DNA from 3 places in the Clostridium perfringens genome. Region 2 is predicted to be linked to each of the others. Evidence: riboswitches for the same ligand, from Rfam matches in the RefSeq annotation. Region 2 holds a riboswitch; each other region holds the start of a gene.

Region 1 (2,274 bases), 1.4 Mb from region 2:
TACTGGGTGTACTATAAAAGCTCCGTTTAATATTTTCAAAAGCCCAAATATCAATCCTCCTGTAACTCCAACAGTTCTTCCATATACTAATGATAAAAGCATTATTGGAAGCATAGAAAAGAAAGTTATTCCACCACCTTGAGGATATCTAACTAAAGGTATCATATAAAGCACATAAGAAATAGCTACACTTAGTCCAATCATGATAATTTCTCTTGTTGTAATTTTATGTTTTCTTAAATCTAATATGTATAAACCTAATATTAAAATTCCAATTAAAGCTACTAAATAAACACTCATTATTTTTCACCTTCATCATACGCCATATTCCAAAAATCAAGTTCGTACAAACTAGCTCTTTTAAATATATCTATTAATCTTTTTTGTTTTTCTTCAGATAAGTTTGAACATTTTTTATCTACGTAAGCTAACCACTCATCTGTAAACTTATCAAATCCATCAGAAGCATACTCATCAATCCAAGGTTTAAAGAAATTCCCCTGTAATTTGTTAGAGTATTTTTTTGAAATATATTTTCCTATATAGCTATAACTCCATGTACATGGTAAAGTTGCAATAGCAATCTCATCTAAATCTCCGGTTAACGCTATTGCTTGCATATAGCTTGTATAACTTATAGTAGTACTCTTATATTCTCTTTTCTCTGCTTCTAATTCTGATATACCAAATCCTTTTAAATATTCTATATGTACCGCTGTTTCATCCTCCATAGTTCCCTTTGTTGAATTATAAAAGAATTTCATTTCTTCCATAGTTTTAGCTTTAACTACTCCAGCACAAAAAACTTTAGCATATTCTTTTAAATAAAGGTAATCCTGAACTAAATATTCTCTAAATTTATTCTTATCAAGAGTTCCTTCTCCAATTTCCTTTATAAATGGGTGATCTAAATACTTCTCCCATATAGGCATTGCTTCTTTTAATAATTTTTCTGTAAATCTCATATTCTATATCTCCTTTAATCTTATGATTAAACCTAATAGCCCAAATAAGAATTACCTCAAAGTTTTATAAAACTCTAACTAAAAACTTCATACAATTTTTAGTTTATAATCATAGCCTGTTATAATATGTCTAATAAAAAAATAAAAGCTACATCCATGTAGGATGTAGCTTAATTTATAAAAAGTCATAATAATCTAACCATATAAAATACTATTATAAAACTTTCTACAGGCTTTCCTACGCTGGTATTATCCAGATCAGGTTTAAGGGTTAATAACGAAATGTTATCTCTCAGCCAAAGGCACCCCTAGCTATAAAGTCTATAATTATTATATATATTTTTCCTAATAAATTCTAGTTATATTTTAAATTAAGTATCTATTTTAGATGTGTATTGATTTTTACCCATAAATTTTTTATAGTTTAAAACCTCATATAAAAATTATTCCAATAATCTCTATTTTGCATCATCATTTCTCTAAGCTCTTCGTCATTACCATACTCATCATACCACTTTTCTAAAATTTCATAGGCAATGCCATGATATAATAAACTTCCTATAACAAAGGGCTTAGCTGGTACATCACTTAGAGACATTATGGTTACACCTGTTCCTATGGTTCCATATATAATAGCTCTCTCTGGAGTAACAAAAGATTTCGCCTTCTTTTTAAAGTCAGTATCTCTTATGTATTTCTTTAATCTTTTAGGTGTAGGAATAACTATAGCTTTTATCATTTTTTTCAATCCTTAAAATTACTCTTATTAGAAATATATATTAAATATTATCTTATTATTCTAAAGTACCAATTTATTTTTCTTAAATGCATTTTAAACCTATTGGAAAGCCTAGAATATGTTATAATCTTATAAGAATTATTTTGGAAGGAGCTATTTAAATGGCGAGTAAGTTTTATTTACACAAAGGTAAAAACAAAAAAGCTGAACAAGGCAGACCTTGGATATATATTGATGAAATAAACGAATATGATGGAGATTATGAAAACGGAGATATAGTTGAAGTTTACAATCATAAAGGTTATTTCTTAGGAAAAGGCTATATAAATGACAGAAGTAAAATAACTATAAGAATAATGACTAAAGATATAGATGAAGAAATAGATGAGGATTTCTTCAAGAGAAGATTTAAAACTGCATGGGAATATAGAAAGAAAGTTATAGATACATCTTCATGTAGATTCATCTTTGGAGAGGCTGATTTCCTTCCTGGTTTAACAGTTGATAAATTTGAAGATTATTATGTAATTCAAATATCAACTCTTGGAATGGATAAATATAGAGACCTAA
Region 2 (2,274 bases):
TATGTAGTCTCTTTTAGTTATGGTAAAAATAATTTTAAAATATAAATTAAGATTTAAAATAGAGCTTAATATTAAAATAAAGCCTTTATTTTTTCTAAGTTTTTTATACAGGCATTATATCCATAGTTATAAGCCTCTTCTAATTTAGTTACATCTTTTTCAAAACTTTCAATAGCTTCATCTTCATTTGGTCTTATTATAATCGCCTTCCCAGCTCTTTCTAATTCTTCGCAAAATTTTACTGTTTCATTATATTTTATATGTCTTGATAAAAATGTATCTTTTAAGTTAGGGTATTTACGTCCCACTATTTTAGATGCTAACTTATTACTTTTTCCTAAGGTTTTTCTATAACTTTTAGGTCTAGTAAGAACTATTAAGTGTTTTTCATTTCCATCTGCTATAGCTTTTTTTATTGGAATAGGATCTAATAGTCCACCATCATAATATTCATTTCCATTTATTTTTATTGCTGGGAAAAGTATAGGAATAGCGCAAGTTGCTCTTAAAGCCATATATTTTTCATCTTTAACTTTTCCATCTAAGTATTCTGTTTTTCCTGTGTTAGCATTTGTAACACCTACTAAAACTCTTCCCTTATAATTTGAAAGTGCATTAAAATCATAAGGGAAGAGTTTATTTGCTAATTCATCAAATACAAAATCTAAACCAAAGATGCTTCTACACTTAAAGAAGTTAGAAAGACTTAAATATCTCTTATCATTTCTATATTTTTTTAATATTTCAATATTTCTTCCTTTTTGATTAGAAAAATATGAAAAACCATTAGTTATTCCTGCTGAAACTCCAATACAGTAAGGAAATATTATATTATTATCAAGAAGAGCATCCATAACTCCTGCACTAAAAATAGGACGAAAAGTTCCTCCTTCTAAAACTAAGCTAACCATAAAATATCCTCCTAAGCTTCATCATATATTTAAGATTATAATCCTTAAATTAAAAAATTTCAAAAAAGGTATGTTGAAAAAGAAGGGTGACTATGATATCATTTGGATTAGAAAATAGCATAAAAAATAGCTAGGGGTGCCAGTAGTGTCTGGCTGAGATTAGAAATGAAATTTCTTGACCCTTTAACCTGATCTGGTTAATACCAGCGTAGGGAAGCCCAAGAGACACATATATTTAAATTGATTTTAAAGCATATATAGCCTTAGGGCTGTATATGCTTTTTCTTTTTTAGAAGGAGTGAAAAATATGAGTAAATTATTTAATGCATTAACAATTGCAGGGTCAGATAGTTCGGGGGGAGCAGGAATACAGGCTGATATAAAAACTTTTTCTGCTAATGGAGTTTACGGAATGAGTATAATAACTGCCATAACAGCTCAGAATACTCAAGGAGTTTTTGGAATAATGGATGTTACTCCTGAAATAATAGAAAAACAAATAGATGTTATTTTTAATGATATAGAAGTAGGAGCCATAAAAATAGGCATGGTATCTAAAATTGAATCAATAGAAGCCATAAGTAATGCTTTAGGAAGAGTAGAAAAATTGCCTCAAATAGTATTAGATCCTGTTATGATTTCAAAAAGTGGATTTAAGCTTTTATCAGATGATGCAAAAAATACTTTAATAGAAAAGTTAATACCTATATCTACTTTGATAACTCCAAATTTACCAGAGGCAGAAGAATTATTAGGTAGAGAAATACTTACAATAGAAGATATGAAAAAAGCAGCCTGTGATCTTAAAAAATTAGGAGCAAAAAATGTTTTAATTAAGGGTGGACATTTAGAAGGAGAGGCCATAGATATTTTATATGATGGTGAAAACTTTACTCTTTTTAATGAAGAGAGAATAAATACAAAGCATACTCATGGAACAGGATGTACCTTATCATCAGCTATTACAGCTAATTTATCAAAGGGAATGAATATAGTTGATTCTGTGAGAGGTGGAAAAGAATATATTACAGGTGCTATAAAAAATGGCTTTGAACTTGGAAAGGGTGTTGGACCAACACATCATTTCTATAAATTTTACTAGGAGGAATAAAAATGGAAGTTTTAAAAAGAGAAAATCCTTTAATACATATGATAACTAATTATGTTACAGTTAATGATTTAGCACAAGTAACCATTAATTATGGAGGCTTACCTCTTATGGCTACCCATCATGATGAATTAAAAGATATAACAAAAATGGCTAATGGATTATTAGTTAATATAGGAACTTTAGAGCCTTACCAAATGGAGTCATCAATGATTTCTATGAAAATAGCAAAGGAAAAAGGAATTCCCTCTGTTT
Region 3 (2,274 bases), 990 kb from region 2:
CCTTTTGAAAAGGTTGCAATTCCACTAGGGTTAAAGTTTGCAATTCCTGATAATATGGAGCTTCAAATTAGGGCTAGAAGTGGACTTTCTTTAAGAACAAACTTAAAAATTTCAAACTCAATAGGAACTATTGATGCTGATTCAGTTAGTGATATATCAGTAATTTTAGAAAATAATTATAATATAGCCAATCTTCCTTATGAGATAGCTAATGATATAAGTATATTAGATGATTTAAAAAATAATTATACTGAAGTAAGATTAAGCGACTATTTAGAATCTAAAGGACATGATATAAGTTCTTATGAGGATGAAGGAAAAAAAGCTTATAAAAAGTTATTAAAAACATATATTTATTTAGATAAGAACGGAAATCCATATGGAACTATATACATAAAAAAAGGAAATAGAATTGCTCAGATGGTTTTAGCAAAATATTATAAAGCTAATTTTATAAAAACAGATGATGTTTCTAAACTTAAAAGTGTAAATAGAGGCGGTGGATTTTGTCATACAGGCTTTTAAAATTCCATTGTTTTGTAGAGAAAACTTAAATTATAATATATAAATCGGAATAGTTAGGAAAGTTTTAGAATGAGATAGGAACTTATTCTAAAGCTTTTTTAATTTCTACTTATATTTTACTTGGTTTTAATTTAGTATATTTTTTATATTTAGCTTAAATAATTATTAAGTATATTATTACTTATTTTTATAAATTTACTTGAAATTGAAAAAAATTGATAGTATAATTTAAAAAAAGTGAATATTTAATCGTAAGTGCTAGGGGTGCATTTTATATGCTGAGAGGATAATATCTATCTAACCCTTAAAACCTGATGTAGTTAGTACTACCGTAGGGAAGCATAAACTGTTGTTTATTTATATTTATACTTTAAAAAGTTATAAATGTATCTATATAAGTGTTTATTAAGCTTGCCTTATGGCAAGCTTTTATTTTTTATAAAAAAATAGGATCCTATATTAATTTAACTGCGCAGTTAAAAAATTAAAATAAGGAGAACTAATATGAATTATACAACTCAAATGGATGCTGCTAAAAAAGGAATAATAACAAAGGAAATGCAAGTAGTTTCAGAAAAAGAAGGAATTAATATTGAAACTTTAATGAATTTAATGGCTGAAGGAAAAATTGTAATACCAGCTAATAAAAATCATAAAAGTATAAGTGCAGAAGGTGTTGGACAAGGGTTAAGAACTAAAATAAATGTTAACCTAGGAATTTCAAAGGACTGTGCCAATATAGAATTAGAGTTAGAAAAAGTTAAAAAAGCAATAGATATGAATGCAGAATCTATAATGGATTTAAGTAATTATGGTAAAACTTATGATTTTAGAAAAAGACTTGTAGAAGTTTCTACGGCTATGATAGGAACTGTACCAATGTATGATGTAGTAGGTTTCTATGATAAAGAGCTTAAAGATATAACTGTTGATGAATTTTTTGAAGTTGTAGAAAAACATGCAAAGGATGGAGTTGACTTTGTTACTATACATGCTGGATTAAATAGAGAAACAATTGAAACTTTTAGAAGAAATAAAAGACTTACTAATATAGTTTCTAGAGGAGGATCTCTTCTTTTTGCATGGATGGAATTAAATAATAGAGAAAATCCTTTCTATGAATATTTTGATAGATTATTAGATATATGTGAAAAGTATGATTTAACTTTAAGTTTAGGGGATGCTTGTAGACCAGGTTCAATAGCTGATGCAACTGATGCTGTACAAATCAAAGAATTAATTACTCTTGGAGAGCTAACAAAAAGAGCTTGGGAAAGAAATGTACAAGTAATAATAGAGGGTCCAGGGCATATGGCAATGAATGAAATAGAAGCTAATGTTTTATTAGAGAAAAAATTATGCCATGGAGCACCATTTTATGTTTTAGGACCAATAGTAACTGATATTGCACCAGGATATGATCATATAACAAGTGCTATAGGAGGGGCTATGGCAGCTTCTTATGGAGCAGATTTTCTTTGTTATGTAACACCAGCAGAACATTTAAGACTTCCTAATTTAGAGGATGTAAGGGAAGGAATAGTTGCCACAAAGATAGCGGCTCATGCAGCTGACATAGCAAAAGGAATTTCTGGGGCAAGGGACATAGATAATAAAATGAGTGATGCTAGGAAAAGACTAGATTGGGACGAGATGTTTTCTTTAGCTATAGATAGTGAAAAAGCCATTAGATATAGAAAAGAATCTACTCCTGAACATAAAGATAGTTGTACAATGTGTGGAAAAATG

The links. A riboswitch is a leader RNA that binds a small molecule or an ion and turns the genes downstream of it on or off. The one in region 2 is predicted to bind thiamine pyrophosphate.
Positions count from the first base shown of each region.
Region 1: it holds a riboswitch for thiamine pyrophosphate, as region 2 does, so the genes downstream of both, tenA (thiaminase II) here and thiD (bifunctional hydroxymethylpyrimidine kinase/phosphomethylpyrimidine kinase) in region 2, are expected to answer to the same signal.
Region 3: it holds a riboswitch for thiamine pyrophosphate, as region 2 does, so the genes downstream of both, thiC (phosphomethylpyrimidine synthase ThiC) here and thiD (bifunctional hydroxymethylpyrimidine kinase/phosphomethylpyrimidine kinase) in region 2, are expected to answer to the same signal.

Region 1 covers NZ_CP065681.1:437,507-439,780, reverse strand. Annotated here, with positions in the region: gene thiT (energy-coupled thiamine transporter ThiT) at 1-300, opposite strand, end outside; gene tenA (thiaminase II) at 300-965, opposite strand; TPP riboswitch at 1,184-1,285, opposite strand; gene I6G60_RS02260 (hypothetical protein) at 1,390-1,704, opposite strand; gene I6G60_RS02255 (class I SAM-dependent rRNA methyltransferase) at 1,866-2,274, shown strand, end outside.
Region 2 covers NZ_CP065681.1:1,788,901-1,791,174, forward strand. Annotated here, with positions in the region: gene I6G60_RS08680 (patatin-like phospholipase family protein) at 72-911, opposite strand; TPP riboswitch at 1,034-1,143, shown strand; gene thiD (bifunctional hydroxymethylpyrimidine kinase/phosphomethylpyrimidine kinase) at 1,219-2,013, shown strand; gene thiM (hydroxyethylthiazole kinase) at 2,025-2,274, shown strand, end outside.
Region 3 covers NZ_CP065681.1:2,779,163-2,781,436, reverse strand. Annotated here, with positions in the region: gene I6G60_RS13015 (dUTP diphosphatase) at 1-525, shown strand, start outside; TPP riboswitch at 776-880, shown strand; gene thiC (phosphomethylpyrimidine synthase ThiC) at 1,030-2,274, shown strand, end outside.